DNA from 2 places in the Oceanibaculum sp. genome. Region 1 is predicted to be linked to the other one. Evidence: riboswitches for the same ligand, from Rfam matches in the RefSeq annotation. Region 1 holds a riboswitch; the other holds the start of a gene.
What was found. Region 1 has a riboswitch for thiamine pyrophosphate ahead of thiO (glycine oxidase ThiO). Riboswitches for the same ligand answer to the same signal wherever they lie in the genome.
Positions count from the first base shown of each region.

Region 1 (8,648 bases):
CCGACCAGGGAACCACCGTCACCATCCGCCTGCCGCTTTAGCTCCCTGCTCAGGGCGATCGTGATATTGCCGGGCGAAGCGCTTGGCATTTAATTAATTATTAAAATATAATTCACTAATAAAACAGCCGCGACTCTTTTCCCCGAACCGCAGGAACCCCTTCATGTCCAGCTTCCTCTCGCGCGTCAGCGTCAAATTTCAGGTCGGCCTGCTCGGCCTGCTCGGCATCGTCGGGCTCTTGGCGGCTGTCGCCGTCTTCTTCCAGGGCATGGAGAAATTCGCCGAACAGCAGGCCCGGCTGGACCTCGCCGCCGATCAGCAGTTCCAGGCGCTGCGCCTTGATGCGGCATTGCTCGATGCAAGACGCGCGGAGAAGGATTTCCTGATCCGCCGGGAAGACCGCTATGTCGAGCGGCACGGGAAAATCATCGATAACGCCAGCGGCATGATCGGTGGGCTGGCAACCTCGCTGGCCCGGACCGACGCCGCCCTGGCGGAGAAGCTGCGCGAGATCGGCGCCGGTCTCGATACCTACCGACAGCGCTTCGCCGCCGTCGTCGAGTCCCAGCGCCGCCTCGGCTACAAGGAGACGGAAGGGCTGGAAGGCAATCTACGCGCCGCCGTGCATGCGGTGGAGACCCGGCTGAAGGAATATGAGCAGGCGGAACTTGCCGTGCTGATGCTGATGATGCGCCGGCACGAGAAGGATTTCATGCTGCGTCTCACCCCGAAATATATCGAGGATATCGCGCAGCGGAAGATCGCCTTCACCGCGCTGATGGCCGAAACCGACAGCATCCCGCCGGCAACCAAGCAGGAGATCACCGGCCTGCTGAACAGCTACCAGGACGCCTTCAACGCCTTTGCGGCCACGCGCCTGCAACTGGTCGAGCAGGTGGAGGCGCTGTCCAGCGCCTATGCCGCCATCGACCCGCTGATCGAGCAGGTATTCGCCGGCATCGCCGCCGGCTACGAATCCACGCAGCAGACCCTTGCCGCCGAACATGCCGAAGCCGAAAAGCTGCTGTGGATCATGATCGCCAGCATCCTGGCGGCCCTTTCGCTGCTGGCGATCTGGCTCGCCCTGTCGATCTCGCGCCCGCTGGTCGGCATGGCCGGCGCCCTGAATGCGCTGGCCGGCGGCCAGACCGAAGTGGCGATCCCGGCGCAGGACCGGGGCGACGAGATCGGCGCCATCGGGCGGGCGGTGAAGCGCATCGAGCAGAACGCCATCGACCGCGCGCTGGCCGAAAAGCAGGCAGAGGAAGAGAACCGCCTGCGGCTGGAAGCGGAGAAGAAGCGCGTCATGGCGCAGCTTGCCGACCAGTTCGAGCATAATGTCGGTAGCATCGTGCGCGTCGTGTCCTCGGCGGCGAACGAGCTGGAAGCGGCGGCGCAGACATTGAACAGCAGTCTGGAGGAAACCACCGCCCAGGCCGATACGGTGGCGGCTGCCGCAACCGAGGCCAGCACCAATGTCGAGACGGTGGCTACTGCCTGCGAGGAGCTGGCAGCCTCGGTCCGCGAGATCGGCCAGCAGGTGGCGCAATCCTCCCAGGTCGCCGACCGCGCCGTCGGCACCGCCAACCAGACCCAGGTGACCGCCGAAGGGCTGGTGGCCGCGACGCAGAAGATTGGCGAGGTGGTGCAGCTCATCAACGAGATCGCCGAGCAGACCAACCTGCTGGCGCTGAACGCCACCATAGAGGCCGCCCGCGCCGGCGAGGCCGGCAAGGGCTTCGCCGTCGTCGCGTCGGAGGTAAAGAATCTCGCCAGCCAGACCGCCAAGGCGACCGAGGACATCACGCTGCAGATCGGCGAGGTGCAGGACGGCACCCAGCGCACCGTCGGTGCGATCCGCGATATCGCTGCCGTCATTGGCGAAAGCCGGGAGATCGCCTCGGCCATCGCTTCCGCGGTGGAGGAGCAGGACGCGGCGACGCAGGAAATCTCCCGCAATGTCATGCAGGCCTCGGCCGGCACGCAGGAGGTCACCAGCGCCATCGTGCAGGTCAGCCAGGCGGCATCCGAAGGTGGTTCGGCTGCCGGGCAGGTGCTGTCCAGCGCGCAGGAACTCTCGCAGTCTTCCGTCAGGCTGCGCAGCGAGATGGACAACTTCCTCGCCCAGGTCCGCGCCGCCTGAGACGGAACGGCACTGGAGCATGTGAAAACGGCGGGACTCCAGCCCCGCCCCCCCCTATAGAGCATGTGAAAACGGCGGGGCTCCAGCCCCGCCGTTGCATTTCGGGACAGAACCATTACATGGCATAGTGTGCTGGGGTGCCGGGGCGGGATGAGCCGACGCGGCTGAGATCATACCCATTGAACCTGATCTGGATCATGCCAGCGAAGGGAGCGTTACCATGTCACCTAAACCAACCGTCGCCATCATCGGTGCCGGTGTCTGCGGCCTCGGCATCGGCTGGCGGCTGGCGCAGGCGGGATGTCCGGTGTCCGTGTTCGAGCGTGGCCAGGCCGGGCGCGGCGCCAGCTGGGCCGCCGCCGGCATGCTGGCCGCCAATGCCGAGACCGAACCCGGCGAGGAATCCCTGTTGCCGCTGACGCTGGCCAGCCAGAAGATGTGGCCCGGCTTCGCCGCCGAGCTGAAGGATGCCAGCGGGATCGATGTCGAATATCGCGAGACCGGCACGCTGGTCGCCGCCACCAACCGCGACGAGGCGGAGCAGCTGCGCTTCACTTACGAATTCCAGCGCGATCTCGGCCTCGCCGTCGAATGGCTGAGCGGGGCGGAGGCACGGAAGCGCGAGCCCTATCTGCGGCCCGGCGTGCCGGGGGCGATCTGGGCACCCGACGATCATCAGGTTGAGAACCGCCGGCTGTCCGAGGCGCTGAAGGCGGCCTTCCTGCATGCCGGCGGGACCTTGCACGAGAACAGCCCGGTCGCCGGCATCGAGACCGAAGGCGGCCGCGCCGTCGGCGTGCGGGTTGGCGATGATCTCCATAAGGCTGACAGCGTGGTGCTGGCCGCCGGCTCCTGGTCGCGCGACATTCCCGGCCTTCCGCAGGCTGCCCTGCCGCCGGTGCGCCCGGTGAAGGGCCAGATGCTGAGCCTGCGCATGGACCCGAAGGCACCGCTGGCGACTGCCGTGCTGTGGGCACCGAAAATCTATCTGGTGCCGCGCGCCGACGGGCGGCTGATCGTCGGCGCCACGGTCGAGGAAAAAGGCCATGATACGGCACTGACGGCGGGCGGCGTGCTGGCGCTGCTGGACGCCGCCTGGCGGGCGATTCCCGCCATTGAGGAACTGCCGATTGAGGAGATGTGGGTGGGCTTCCGCCCGACCAGCCGCGACGATGCGCCGATCCTGGGCGAAACCGGCACCGATGGGCTGCTGGTGGCGACCGGCCACCACCGCAACGGCATCCTGCTGGCGCCGATCACCGCCGACGCCATCGCCCGCAAGATCCTGACCGGCAGCCCGCTGCCCGAAGCTGCCCCCTTTACGCTGGCGCGCTTCACCGCTAAGGCTGCTGCAAGACCTGAGATCGCCGCAGAATGAGTATGGTTGCGATGAGTGACGCGAAGACCCTGCTTTCGATCCGCCTGAACGGCAAGCCCTACGGCACGATGGCCGGCAGCATTGCCGCCCTGCTGGCCGAACGCGGTATCGATTCCAGCCGGCCCGGCATTGCCGTGGCGGTGAACCAGAAGGTCGTGAAGCGCGGCGACTGGGCAACGACACCCGTTTCCGCCAGCGACGACATCGAGATCGTACAGCCCTTCCAGGGCGGGTGAGAGACATGAACGCGATGAACGATACCGCGAAAGACCCCCTCACGCTGGCCGGCAAGAGCTTCGGCTCGCGCCTGCTGATCGGCACGGCGGGCTATCCCAACCGCCAGGTCATGCTGGATGCGCTTGATGTCAGCGGGGCGGAGATCGTCACCGTGTCGATCCGCCGGGTCAGCACCGAATCCTATGCCGAGAATCTGTGGGACCTGCTGAAGGACCGCTGCCACCTGCTGCCCAACACGGCGGGTTGCGGCACGGTGCGTGACGCCGTGCTGACCGCGCAGCTGGGACGCGAGGCAGTCGGCACCGACTGGGTGAAGCTGGAGCTGATCGGCGACCGCGAAACGCTGTATCCCGATGTCGCCCAGCTGGTCGAGGCGGCGGAGGAGCTGGTAAAGGACGGCTTCATCGTGCTGCCCTACTGCACCGACGATCCGGTGGTGTGCCAGAAGCTGGCCGATGTCGGCTGCGCCGCCGTCATGCCGCTGGCCTCGCCCATCGGCTCCGGCATGGGGCTGGTGAACCCGTATAATCTGGAGATGGTGTGCAACCGCTCCACCGTGCCGGTGATCGTCGATGCCGGCATCGGCACCGCCTCCGACGCCGCCCGCGCGCTGGAGATCGGCGCCGACGCGGTGCTGCTGAACACCGCCATCTCCAAGGCACGCAACCCGGTGCTGATGGCGGCCGCCATGCGCGACGCCGTGGCCGCCGGCCGCGCCGCGCGCCGCGCCGGGCGCATCCCGCGCAAGGGCTATGCCGAGGCGTCGAGCCCGCAGCTGGGCATGATCGGCTCTTGAGGTCCCTTCCCGCGCCGCTGCTGCTGATCACCGACCGGACGCAGAGCCCCCGCCCTCTGGCCGAGACCGTGGCAATGGCGCTGGAGGGCGGCTGCCGCTGGGTGATGTTGCGCGAGAAGGATTTGCCGCCGGACGAGCTGCTGGCACTGGCCCGCGAGATCGCCGCGCTGACCTCGGCCAGGGGCGCCACCCTGACGATCAACAGCGACATTGCGGCAGCACAGGCGCTGAAGGCCGGACTGCACCTGCCGACCGGCGGCAAGCCGCTGGGTGCCCGTTCGGCGCTGGGGCAAAAAGCGCTGATCGGCCAGTCCGCGCACAGCGTGGAAGAAGCCGAGAAGGCGCTGGATACCGGGGCCGATTACGTCACTCTCAGCCCGATCTTCGCCAGCGCCAGCAAGCCCGGCCATGGTCCGGCGCTGGGCAGCGAGGGGCTGCGCCGGGTGGCGGCACGGCTGCAAATCCCCATCGTGGCGCTGGCCGGCATCGATGCCGACAATGCCGGCACCTGCCTGAGGGCCGGTGCCGCCGCCGTCGCCGTGATGGGCGGGATCATGCGGGCGAAGGACCCGGCGGCGGAGGTCCGCGAACTGCTGGCGGCACTGGCAAAGGCCAGCTCTTAACCCCCACCTCTTGACGGCCTTTGCGCGAAGGCGCATCTATCGCCTGTGACCGGCGGCCTTGCGCCACTGTGGCGTTTTCAGCCCGGTCCCTCTGGACGACCCGGTTGAGCGCTTTCTCCAAAGCCCTGCCCGCTTCCATGCTGCGCGCCGTCACGGCGCTCGCGGTGCTGGCCGGGCTGTTGCTGGGGATGGCGCATCCGCCGGCCCAGACGCAGACAATCGCCCTTGCCCCGCAACCCGCCTCGCTGGAGCTGGGCGGCGGCACCTTCGGCCCGTCCGGCCATGTGCTGGCCGAGGATTTCCGGCAGGTCCAGCAGCGCGCGGACGAACTCCCTGCGCCTGGCGGCAACGATAGCTATGGATTGCCGCACTCAACCCTTGCGGACACCTCCCTGCCCGTGTCGCTGGCAGCTTCCGCTGCGACGCTTCCTATCCCCGCTACCCGGACACCGGACCGGCACCGACCGACCGGCCCTCCTAGCCTCCTGTCGTGATCCGTTGCCGGCCGCCCAAGACGCGGCCGGCTGTTCCCGGCAAATTTCGGCACGCGCCCACAACAAACGGCGGCGTGCCCGGAGGCTTAATCCATGCGTTTCCTGCCCATCCGGCTGCTGCCGGACAATACGGCGTTCGACTTCGTGCGCTATCGCTTCGCCGCCTATGCGTTTTCCCTGCTGCTGGTCGTCGCGACCCTGGGGTCGCTGGCACTGAACGGCCTCAATCTCGGCATCGACTTCAAGGGTGGCATGCTGGTCGAAATCCAGTCCGCCCAGCCCATCGATCCCGGCAGTCTGCGCAGCCGGCTGACCGAGGCCGGCCTTGGCGCCGCCGAGGTGCAGCAGTTCGGCAAGCCCAATGAGGCGCTGATCCGGCTCGACAGCGACCAGCTTGGCACCACCGAGGCGAAGCAGGCGGCCCCGCGCATCCGCGCCGCGCTGGGCGAAGGCTACGAGTTCCGCCGCACCGAACTGGTCGGCCCGCGCGTCAGTGCCGAGCTGTTCCGCGACGGTGCGCTGGCCACGGCGCTGGCCGTGCTGGGCATCGCGCTCTATGTCTGGTTCCGCTTCGAATGGCAGTTCGGCGTGGCGGCGATGATCGCCACCGCGCATGACGTGGTGGTCACGCTGGGGCTGCTGTCGATCACCGGGCTGGAATTCAACCTCACCGCAATTGCCGCGCTGCTGACCCTGGCCGGCTATTCGATCAACGACACGGTGGTGGTGTTCGACCGCATCCGCGAGACCATGCGCAAGCACAAGAAGCTGCCGATGGCCGAGCTGATCAACCTCAGCGTGAACCAGACGCTGTCGCGCACCATCCTGACCTCCGGCACGACACTGATCGCCATCCTGCCGCTGATGTTCTTCGCCACCAGCACGCTGCTGAATTTCACCGTGGCGCTGGTCTGGGGCATCCTGATCGGCACCTTCTCCTCGGTGTTCGTCGCCGCGGCCCTGCTGCTGCACCTGCCGGCGATCCGCAGCACTGAGGCCGAGGCCGAGAGCCCGGAAAAAGCAGTTTCACAATGATCGCAAGGCCTAGGCGCGATCCGCTGAGGCCTGCATTCAACCGCCCTTATTCAATCCAGAATTGAAAAGTGAGCAGAGGGGTACATCCGCCCTAGAAGCGAAGCGCAAAGAGTCCTTCTAATGAACGCTGGCCTGCATTCCGCGGGCTTACGGCACAGGAGGACAAAATGCGTGCTTTGACTTCGCAGGACTACGACAATATTCAAGCCGTCATCAGCCTCTATCTCGACAGCCTTGAGGGGATGGGGCTGGAACTCACTGTCGAAACCGACATGGCCGGCTGGGCCGATGTGATGCGCTCGGCTCCGAAGATGTCAGCGGTAAACCCGACGTTTGACCCAGATAAAAGCTATCTGCATCCAGGAAACAGTTTTTGGATCAGATTACGCCATGACGACGAGACGGTTGCCTGCATCGCCAACCGTCTTTTCGTTACAGAGGATTATATCGGGCTGAAGCGGTCGCTGCGCCTTTGGTATGATCTGAAGCCGGTCCTTATTCGGGAACCCATGGCGTTGATGCTTCCTGAAGACGTGCCGCACATTTCCGGTCGAATCGGTCACCACGGCGGTCTCTGGGTTCATCCTGACTGGCGCGGCAATGGTCTGGCCGGCACCCTGCCCAGGCTCACGCGGGCATTGTCGATGCGGCATTTCGATGTGGACTGGCATTGCGGCATCGCCCTGAAGCCCATCGCGGATAGAGGACTGCCTCTGAAAGCCTATGGCTACCCGCATATGGACTTGTGCCTTGAAGGTTTTTTTCCTGTTACGGGCAAGTATGAACAGATTTACATGGGCTGGATTACGAGGCCCGAAATCCTGAAGCAGTTCGCGGAGACAGTGACCCAGCCGGAGCTGCAGCCTGCTGCTACGGCCGCTTAGTCTGCTTTATATGGTCGTTGTGGCCGCTTCAGGATGAGGCGGCCACACGCTCCATTCGAAACTGTCACGTCGCCAAAACAACGTAAAAAAGCGGCACATAGTATGCATTTTACAGTTGCCTGTTGAATTTTCTCCGTTAATTCTATGTTTAGAAACTATAACTAAATTCAGGCTGTTTGCGTGGGGAGATATCATGGCCACATCGCAGCCGTTCATAGACAGTAATCTGAGACGCTGTCACGACCTGTTGAATATGGCTAATTTGTTCCTGGCACAGAACAAACTGGCCAGCGCTGGCAGTGCCATTGGCGCTTTGCGGGCAAATTCCGCGCTTCTGTCATCGAAGGATGCGACTTTTTTCCGGGAGCGACTGATCGCTCTCGATCAGGAGCATATGCGGCGCGGCGGAAGCCCCCTCAAGAACCACAAGATTGTTGATCTTTCTGCCTATCGCCGGGAAAGGCTTGCGCAGCGCCCCATGGCCAGTTCCGCTATGGGGCTGAAAGCACTTTACGGCAACAACCGAAATGGAAGACCAGCCACGGCGGAAGATGAAAGAGGCAATTTCATCTATCGCATGCCGATGGCTGTGAGCGAGGTCTCTAAGTCTGACAGTTTGGGCATGGAAAGCTTGTGGCAGATTTGGCAACACGCCCAACAGTCACGAGGCCGGCCCCACAGCCTTCCCTTATTGTCGGATGTAGACCCGAAGATGATTGCCGACATTGGCATGCTCGGGTTTGTCCATATCATCGACGTGTCTCCGGAAAACCCTGAAAACTTCAATGTTCAGGTCTATGGAAGCCGGGTGACGTTTTATAATGGACAGAATTTGTCCGGTCTGAAGATCGGGACCTTCCCCATTCCGATCTACCGGGAGTCGGTGGCGACGGACTACAACACCGTGCGCATGACCGGCGTGCCGGCCTATCACCGGGTGATCGCCACCGTGGACGGGTCGCGCCGGCATTACACCCGCCTGCTGCTGCCTTTCTCGACCGATGGCAACCGGCCAGACCGGTTGCTGGTGGGCGTGCGCACGGACAACTGGCTGCCCG
Region 1 covers NZ_JAKUSO010000002.1:20,474-29,121, forward strand. The annotation lists gene MK313_RS00510 (sensor histidine kinase) at 1-41, shown strand, start outside; gene MK313_RS00515 (methyl-accepting chemotaxis protein) at 164-2,143, shown strand; TPP riboswitch at 2,267-2,372, shown strand; gene thiO (glycine oxidase ThiO) at 2,364-3,521, shown strand; gene thiS (sulfur carrier protein ThiS) at 3,533-3,757, shown strand; gene MK313_RS00530 (thiazole synthase) at 3,763-4,554, shown strand; gene MK313_RS00535 (thiamine phosphate synthase) at 4,551-5,177, shown strand; gene MK313_RS00540 (hypothetical protein) at 5,282-5,671, shown strand; gene secF (protein translocase subunit SecF) at 5,765-6,706, shown strand; gene MK313_RS00550 (hypothetical protein) at 6,874-7,590, shown strand; gene MK313_RS00555 (PAS domain-containing protein) at 7,784-8,648, shown strand, end outside.

Region 2 (8,648 bases), on a different contig from region 1:
TGGTATCCCAAACTGGCAATGCGCCAGAATAAAGATAAATTTCTTTTAGATATGCGCCGCCGCCGAGGCGCGGTCAATCAGGATAATCCGGGCCGGAAACTCTTTAACCAATGCGTCAAGTACTCAAACCAATGCGTCAAGTACTCGTCGCCGGGTACTCAAATTCAGGCCGGTCGCGGATATTTGACGGACATAGAGAGGCGCTCCGGGAGCGCCTTCTTACGAGAACAGGAAGAAATCGGCCGTCAGGGTGGCGGCGTCCACGCCCTGCAGCTCGATGGTGGAGCCGTCCGGCAGCGTGACCACGGCATGGCCCGAGCCATTGTTGGCAATGGCCAGCTGGCTGAAGCTGTAGCCGACGATTTCGATCCGGTCGCTGCCGGTGCCGAAATCGGTGATCACCGCCGTGCCGTCGCCCTGCTTGAAGGAGAAGATATCGTCGCCTGCCCCGCCGGTCAGCGTATCCGTGCCCTTGCCGGAATAGAGCGTGTCGTTGCCGCCGCCGCCGACGATGCTGTCATTATCCTTGCCGCCGCGCAGTTCCGCGGAGATGGCGCTGCCAGCGGTTACGATATCATTGCCCTGATTGCCCTGCATCGTGTCGCTGCCGGTGCCGCTGACAAGGGAGTCATCCCCCGTTCCGCCATAGATCAGGTTGTTGCCGGCCGTGCCTTCGACGGTGTCGTTGTCGTCGCCGCCGCGCATCGTGTCGTTGCCGGAGCCGCCGACCAGAGAGTCGTCGCCTTCGTCGCCGAACATCGTGTTGTTGCCATCATCATCCGCCGCCACGCCACCATAAAGGAAGTCATTGCTGCCGCCATACATGACGTCGTTGCCTTCGCCGCCATAATTGAGGTCGTCGCCCGCACCGCCGGAGACAATGTCGTTGCCGGCACCGCCGAACTGGGAATCGTTGCCGGCACCGCCCATGATGATGTCGGTGCCCGCCCCGGCGACGACCAGATCGTCGCCCGTGCTGCCGGCGACCGTCACCGTGTCGTTGGCGGAGCTGTCGATGATAACCTTGTTATTGGATCCGGTTAGCGTCACCGTCTGGGTCGGCGTGGTGATCGACACCTTCTGGATGCTGGTCTCGACGATGTTCTGCTGCGTCAGGATCGAGCTGATCACATCCTTGGTGATCTGCGAGATGCTGGTCGTCGTGTCGATGATGCCGCCGGGGATGGTTGCCACGGGAAGATTCCTTTCTGGAAGGCTGGCTGCCGCCTGCTTCTAGGGCGGCAAGACTGTGTGCACACCGGAGATGGAAACAATTTTATCGAAATTATGCGCCCGGTGCGTGCATGCCGTCAATGGAATAATAGTGTTTTACAGAATGATTAACCAATTATTCAAAGTGGTTAGCTGGTCACTTCGAAAAGAAAATCGGCCTCGGTCAAGGCGTTGATGCCGGCCAGCCTTATCGTGCTACCGCTGACGTTAAATATCAGAAATTCACCATCATCGGATTGCTGCGCCAGATTGGTCAGAATTTCCGCCTCGGTGACCCCCTCCACCATCAGCCGATCCATGCCCTGTGCGAAATCCAGCAGGGTGGGGGCAAGCTCGGCGCCCGGAAAGACGGGGTCGTATCCGCGCAACACGAAGACATCCGCCCCGTCCCCGCCTTCCAGCGTGTCGCGCCCCAGCCCGGAATAGAGCGTATCGTCACCGGCACCGCCGATGATCGAATCATGCCCCTTGCCGCCACGCAGCACGTCGCCGTCCTCGCCGCCTGTCAGCGTGTCCGCGCCCTTGCCGCCGCTCAGCGTATCCGCGCCACCGGCCCCGGCGATGCGGTCGGCATGGTCGGTCCCGGCAATCATGTCGGCCAGCGCGCCGCCGGTCACGTCGATGGCGCCATGGGCGCCCAGCAGATGCTCGTTGCCGGCGGTCAGGGAGAGGATTTTGTCGTATTGGCCGCCGCCAATCTGGAAGCCCCAGGCGATGGTGGAAACCAGCCCGACCAGCGCCGGCCCGTTGGCACCGTCGACCCAGACCGGCCCGCCGCTATGGCCAGGACGTACTTCAAATCCCGTCAGCGACAGCACGCCAGCGGCTTCCGTCAGGCCAGCCGATGCGGTCTCCGTCGTCATGCGGCCCGATTGTATTCCCGGATAGCCAGTCAGGGTGGCGGTTCCTGCTGTGAAGCCGGGGTCGAGCGTCATCCAGCCCAGCTCCTCGCCCAGCGGGGTGTCGAAGCTCAGCACCGCATAGTCACGCGTGACCTCGTCGATCTCCAGCACGCTGTCGTCATCCGGATCGACGATCTCGTGCGACCAGCTGACCGCCGTGTAGGTGCCGAAAGGCTGGCCGAACGGCGTGCTGCCCGGTGCGATCTCGATATGGTCGGCGACGCCATAGCGGGCGTCATAGACGATGTGCGAGGCGGTCAGCACGTCGTTGCGGCCGACCAGCACGCCGCTGCCTTCCTTGTCCACCCGGCCATTGGCGGTGTCGAACCAGGCCCGGACCGACACGACGGTCCGCCAGGGTGCGCTCTCGGTGTCGGGAACGATGCTGTATGCCATGAGGGGAGTCTATAAGAGGTTTTGGCGTCTGGCGGAAGTCGTCTGGCCTTACACCGCTGCCGGCCTGCCGCGCGTGACCAGGAAGACAAACACCAGCGCGGTGCCGAACATCATCAGGCTGTAGATCGCCGCCGGAATGGCATAGAGCGTCTCGTGGAACAGGCTGGCGGCCACGGCGATCGCCAGCGTGCCGTTCTGCAACCCGCATTCCAGCGCGATGGCGATGCGCTGCGGCCGGCGCATGCCCAGCCACGCCGCGCCATAGAAGGCAATCGCCATCATCGCGATGTTCAGCGTCAGGGTGATCGCCCCGGCCTGCGCGAAATATGTCGCGATATTGGCGCGCTCGGCATAGATCGCGCCCACCATCACCAGCACGAACAGCACTGCTGAAATCCGCCGCGCCAGTGGCTCGAAGCGTAGCGCGAAGCCCGGCATCGTATGGCGCACCGCCAGCCCGGCCAGCACCGGCACGGTGACGATGACGAAAATCTTCAGCACCGCACCGGTCACGGTCAGATCACCGGCGACTTCGCCCCCCGATCCGGCGGCAAAATGCTGGTGCGCCGTCACCACGATCAGCGGCACGGTGACGACGCTGAGCAGGCTGGTGATCGCGGTCAGCGAGACCGACAGCGCCACATCGCCGCGCGCGAACAGGGTCAGCAGGTTGGAGGTCACGCCACCGGGGGCCGCGGCGATGATCATGACGCCGACCGCCAGCACCGGCTCCACCCGCCAGGCGGTGACCAGCAGGAAGGCGACCAGCGGCAGCACGATGATCTGGCTGACGGCACCGATCAGGAAGTCGCGGGGCTGCGCCGCGACGCGCCGGAAATCGCCCAGCGTCAGCGTCAGCCCGATGGAGATCATGATGAAGGCCAGCGAAACCGGCAGCACGATGTCGGTGATAATCCCCATAGGCCTCCCCCGTTTTCCTGGTGCCGGCACTCTACGCGCTGCGGCGAGGCGTGGGTAGCGCGGTGACGCCGATTGACAGCGCCGAATCACCGGGGGCATCATGCCGTCATCCAAGGGGCGCCCCGAGAAGGGGCTGAGATACCGCTAGCGCGCGGGAACCCTTAGAACCTGATCCGGGTCGTACCGGCGTAGGGATGGAAAGGGCCGCACACACGTCACAGGCCAACCCCCATTTCGAAGCTCTCCCGGATCTCCTGCAACCTTGTTGGAGATCGCCATGTCATCCGCAAAGCCAGTCTCTGTCGAAGAATTTTCCGTCACCACGGGGCCGCTGCCGGCCTCGCGCAAGATTTACGTCCCCGGCACGCGCCATCCCGATATCCGGGTCGCCTTGCGCGAGATCGATCTGGAGCCGTCTTCCGGCGAGAAGCCGGTCCGCGTCTATGACGCCTCCGGCCCCTATACCGACCCCGCTGCCTCCATCGATATCGCGCGCGGCCTGCCGGCTCTGCGCCGCCCCTGGATCGAGGGCCGCGGCGATGTGGAAGCCTATGACGGCCGCGATATAAGGCCGGAGGATGATGGGCTGAAGCAGGGCGAACAGCGCAAGGTGGCGATGTTCGACCGGTCAGGCATCCGGCCGCTGCGCGGCAAGCCGGGCAGGGCGGTGACCCAGCTGGCCTATGCCCGTGCCGGCATCGTCACGCCGGAGATGGAATATGTCGCCATCCGGGAGAATCTGGGCCGGGAGCGGCTGAAGGAGCGGTTCGAGCGCGATGGCGAGAGTTTCGGCGCCGCCATCCCCGATTATGTGACGCCGGAATTCGTGCGCGACGAGGTGGCGCGCGGCCGCGCCATCATTCCGGCCAACATCAACCACCCGGAGGCCGAGCCGATGATCATCGGCCGCAACTTCCTGGTGAAGATCAACGCCAATATCGGCAATTCCGCCGTCTCCTCTTCGGTCGCGGAGGAGGTGGACAAGATGGTCTGGGCGATCCGCTGGGGCGCGGACACGGTGATGGACCTGTCCACCGGGCGCAACATCCACACCACGCGGGAATGGATCCTGCGCAATTCCCCGGTGCCCATCGGCACGGTGCCGATCTATCAGGCGCTGGAGAAGGTCGGCGGCAAGGCGGAAGACCTCAGCTGGGAGATTTTCCGCGACACGCTGATCGAGCAGGCCGAGCAGGGCGTGGATTACTTCACCATCCATGCCGGGGTGCGGCTGGCCTATATCCCGCTGACCGCGAAGCGTGTGACCGGCATCGTCAGCCGCGGCGGCTCGATCCTCGCCAAATGGTGCCTGGCTCATCACAAGGAGAATTTCCTCTACACGCATTTCGCGGAAATCTGCGAGATCATGAAGGCCTATGACGTGTCCTTCTCGCTGGGCGACGGCCTGCGCCCCGGCTCCATCGCCGATGCCAACGATGCTGCCCAGTTCGCCGAGCTGGAGACGCTGGGCGAGCTGACGAAGATCGCCTGGAAGCATGATGTGCAGGTGATGATCGAGGGGCCCGGCCATGTGCCGATGCACAAGATCAAGGCCAACATGGACAAGCAGCTTTCGGTCTGCGGCGAGGCGCCGTTCTATACGCTTGGCCCGCTGACCACCGATATCGCGCCGGGCTATGACCACATCACCAGCGGCATTGGGGCAGCGATGATCGGCTGGTTCGGCACGGCGATGCTGTGCTATGTGACGCCCAAGGAGCATCTGGGCCTGCCCGACCGCGACGATGTGAAGGTCGGCGTCATCACCTACAAGCTGGCCGCCCATGCCGCCGACCTCGCCAAGGGCCATCCGGCGGCGCAGGTGCGGGACGATGCGCTGTCCCGCGCGCGCTTCGAGTTCCGCTGGCGCGACCAGTTCAACCTGTCGCTCGACCCCGAGACGGCGGAGCAGTTCCACGACCAGACCCTGCCCGCCGAGGGGGCCAAGCTGGCGCATTTCTGCTCCATGTGCGGGCCGAAATTCTGCTCCATGAAGATCAGCCAGGAAGTCCGCGACTATGCGCAGAGCGGCATGGATGAAATGTCGAAGAGCTTCATGGAAAAGGGCGGTGATATCCTGATCGCCAAACCGGCAGCGGAATAACAGACGTCCGGGGGCGGCTCAGTTCCGGCGCGAAAGCAGCCGGGAGCCGCCCTGCGATGGCGGGTCGGCGAGGGTATAAAGCCCGACCATGACCCGATCCACGGTCACGCCGTCATCGGCCAGCGGCAGGATCACCCGGTCGAGTTCGCGCCAGGGCAGGCTGTGGTCGCTATAGTGGCGATAGACCGCCTGCCGCGTCTCCACGGCTTCCCGGTAGCAGGCCAGCACCTCGTCGCGGTAGCGCGGCGTAAGGCCCTCTTCAAGATAACGTCCGACCAGCGACAGGCCGGACAGCAGGGTGAAATGGCCGCCATGCAGGACGAAGCGGAAGCGTAGCGGATCGCGCTCCACCTCCAGCAGGCTGATATGGCCGATCCAGTCGGCAAGGTCCTCCGCCAGGAAATCATGGCGCGCGGGCAGCCGGCCGTCTTTCGACAGCCCCTGCCAGAAGCGGTGGAGCGCTGCCAGTTCCTCGTGCTGTATCGAATTCATGGTCCTTGCCGGGTCGGAATTTGGCCGTGGCTACAGGATGATCGGCAAATAATTAATAAAGTTCTAAATATTTGTTGAAGCTGGCCGTGGCGGGCGCGAATCAGGGCATATCCTCGCTGAAGGGCCGCGATGGCGTGCCCGCCATGTAGAGCCCTGTCATCAGCAGATCGACAGTATGGCCATCGCTGGCGAAGGGCAGCACCAGCCGGTCGATCCGCTTCCAGGGCTTCGAATCGTCGCGCTGGATGCGATAGACCGGCTGGCCGGTCATCGCTGCCTGGCGGTGCTGCTCCAGGATCAGCTCGCGATACTTGGTGTTCAGCGTCTCGTCGAGATAGCGGCCGGCCTGCCTGTTGCCGGTCAGCCGCGCCAGATTCTCGCCCTGCAGCCGGATGCGGAAGCGCAAGGACTCTTCCGGCCCATCGCCGCGCTCCACATCGACCATGCCGATATAGCCGATCCAGGGCCAGATATCCTCGGCCTGGAAATGCTGGCGGCCGGGCAGCAGATCAGGGGCCGGGCGCCGCGATTCCCAGAAATGATACAGGCTGCGCAGCTTGCTGTGCGCGATATCGACAGGGGCGCTCATAAGGGTGGCAATTCCTGATCCTGTTTTGCGGCAGTTTATCGGCAGGCCGCGCTGTTGACAGGATTTTGGATCAACATACTTAAGATTTTATGAAAATCCCGCTTCGCGATCCGGTCCTCTCAGGGCGTCGGATGCAGGATGAGGAAGCATGCGACGGCATGGTCCACGGCGCTGGATATCTCGGTGTCCGACATGGCCGGCTCCAGTCCCAGCACGCGCTTCAGGTGGCGCGGGCCGATCAGCATGCCGAGGAACATTTCGGTGGCGCGCGCCGGATCGTCGAGCCGGATCAGCCCCCGGTCGGCGGCGCGCTCCAGATAGCGCGCGATACGGCCGCGCGTGTTCTGTGGACCGGCGGCATAGAAGCGCCGGCCAAGGTCGGGGAAGCGCGGCGTCTCCGCCACCACGACGCGGTAGATCGCCTGGGTGTCGGGGCTCAGCAGGAAAGTGAGGAACTGCCGCCCGATCTGTGTCAGCGCGGCGCGCACCGGCAGCCCTTCCAGCGTCTCCTCCTTCAGGCTTTCGGCGATGCGCCGGCAGTTGGTCGCGACCATCGCCGCGAACAGTTCCTCCTTGCTGCCGAAATGGGCATAGACCGTGGCCTTGGAGACGCCGGCCACGCGGGCAATGGTGTCCATGCTGGTGTTGGCGAAGCCGTGGCGCAGGAATTCCGCGCGGGCGGCGGCCAGCACCTGCGCCGGCTTCGAGCCGGCGGCGGGTTCCTCCATCACACTGTCCAGCAGGACCGTCTCCACCTGATGCCCCTTCTCTATCCTTGTCATTGCCGGGCTTGACCCGGCAATCCAGGGCCGCGTTCTGAGACGATCCAAGCTGGGCACCGCCCCTGGACCCCCGGATCAAGTCCGGGGGTGACAGTTGAGTTGAACCGAATCCACGCAGTCAATATTGACGGACTATGAAGCCGGGCGTAGCGTGCGGGCAAGGATAAACTGAACCGTTCAGTTCAGTTTGGACGGGTGCAGAGAAACGGTACGGAAAAGACGGGGATGGAATGCGCAAGCTGGTGCTGATGCTGGCCCTGGCGGGATTGCTGTCGGCGGCGCTGTATGCCGGCTGGCGCTGGCAGACCGAATGGCGCTTCGTCGAGAAGACCGACAACGCCTATCTCCATGCCGATATCTCGGTCGTCAGCCCCATCGTGCCCGGCGATGTGGCCAGCGTCCCGGTGGCTGACAATCAGCGGGTCAGGGCGGGCGAGGTGCTGGTGACGCTGGTGGACAGCGATTAAGCCGCGCGTGTCGCCGAGGCGGCGGCCAATGTGGCCTCGGCCCAGGCGGCGATTGTCGGCATCGACAGCCGCTTGCTGCTGCAGCTGCCGCTGATCGAGCAGGCCGAGGCGGCGGTTGCCGGCGCCGATGCCGAGCTGAACCGCAGCCGGCGCGACTATGACCGGCTGAAGGCCTTGCGCCGCGACGATGTGGTCAGCCGCCAGCGGCTGGAGACGGCGGAGGCCGATTTCGCCAAGGCGACGGCGGCGCAGGCCAGCGCGCGGGCTGCGCTCGCGGCGGAACGCCAGCGCCTGGATGTGCTGCAGAGCGAGCGCGTGCTGGCCGAGGCTCAGGTCGAGGAGGCGCGTGCCGCCCAGACTGTCGCCGAGGTCGATCTGGCCCATACGGTGATCCGGGCGCCGGTCGATGGCGTTGTCGGCAATCGCGGCGTGCGGGTCGGTCATTATGTGCGCGCCGGCACCAACCTGATGTCCGTCGTGCCGTTGCCGGAGGTCTATCTGGTGGCGAATTTCAAGGAGACCCAGATCGGCCGCATGCGCATCGGCCAGCGTGTGCGGGTCGAGATCGACGCCTTTGCCGGCACGCCGCTGGAAGGCCGCATCGAGAGCCTGGCGCCGGCCAGCGGCTCCCAGTTCAGCCTGCTGCCGCCGGAGAATGCCAGCGGCAATTTCACCAAGGTGGTGCAGCGCCTGCCGGTCCGCATAGCGCTGCCGCCGGATAACCCGCTGCGGGAGAGGCTGCGGCCCGGCCTGTCGGCCGTG
Region 2 covers NZ_JAKUSO010000014.1:46,375-55,022, forward strand. The annotation lists gene MK313_RS06735 (calcium-binding protein) at 220-1,194, opposite strand; gene MK313_RS06740 (trypsin-like peptidase domain-containing protein) at 1,362-2,531, opposite strand; gene MK313_RS06745 (bile acid:sodium symporter family protein) at 2,580-3,554, opposite strand; TPP riboswitch at 3,556-3,664, shown strand; gene thiC (phosphomethylpyrimidine synthase ThiC) at 3,730-5,556, shown strand; gene MK313_RS06755 (PAS domain-containing protein) at 5,575-6,048, opposite strand; gene MK313_RS06760 (hypothetical protein) at 6,149-6,637, opposite strand; gene MK313_RS06765 (TetR/AcrR family transcriptional regulator) at 6,757-7,419, opposite strand; gene MK313_RS06770 (biotin/lipoyl-binding protein) at 7,650-7,886, shown strand; gene MK313_RS06775 (HlyD family secretion protein) at 7,917-8,648, shown strand, end outside.
Region 2: another riboswitch for thiamine pyrophosphate. It lies ahead of thiC (phosphomethylpyrimidine synthase ThiC); the one in region 1 lies ahead of thiO (glycine oxidase ThiO).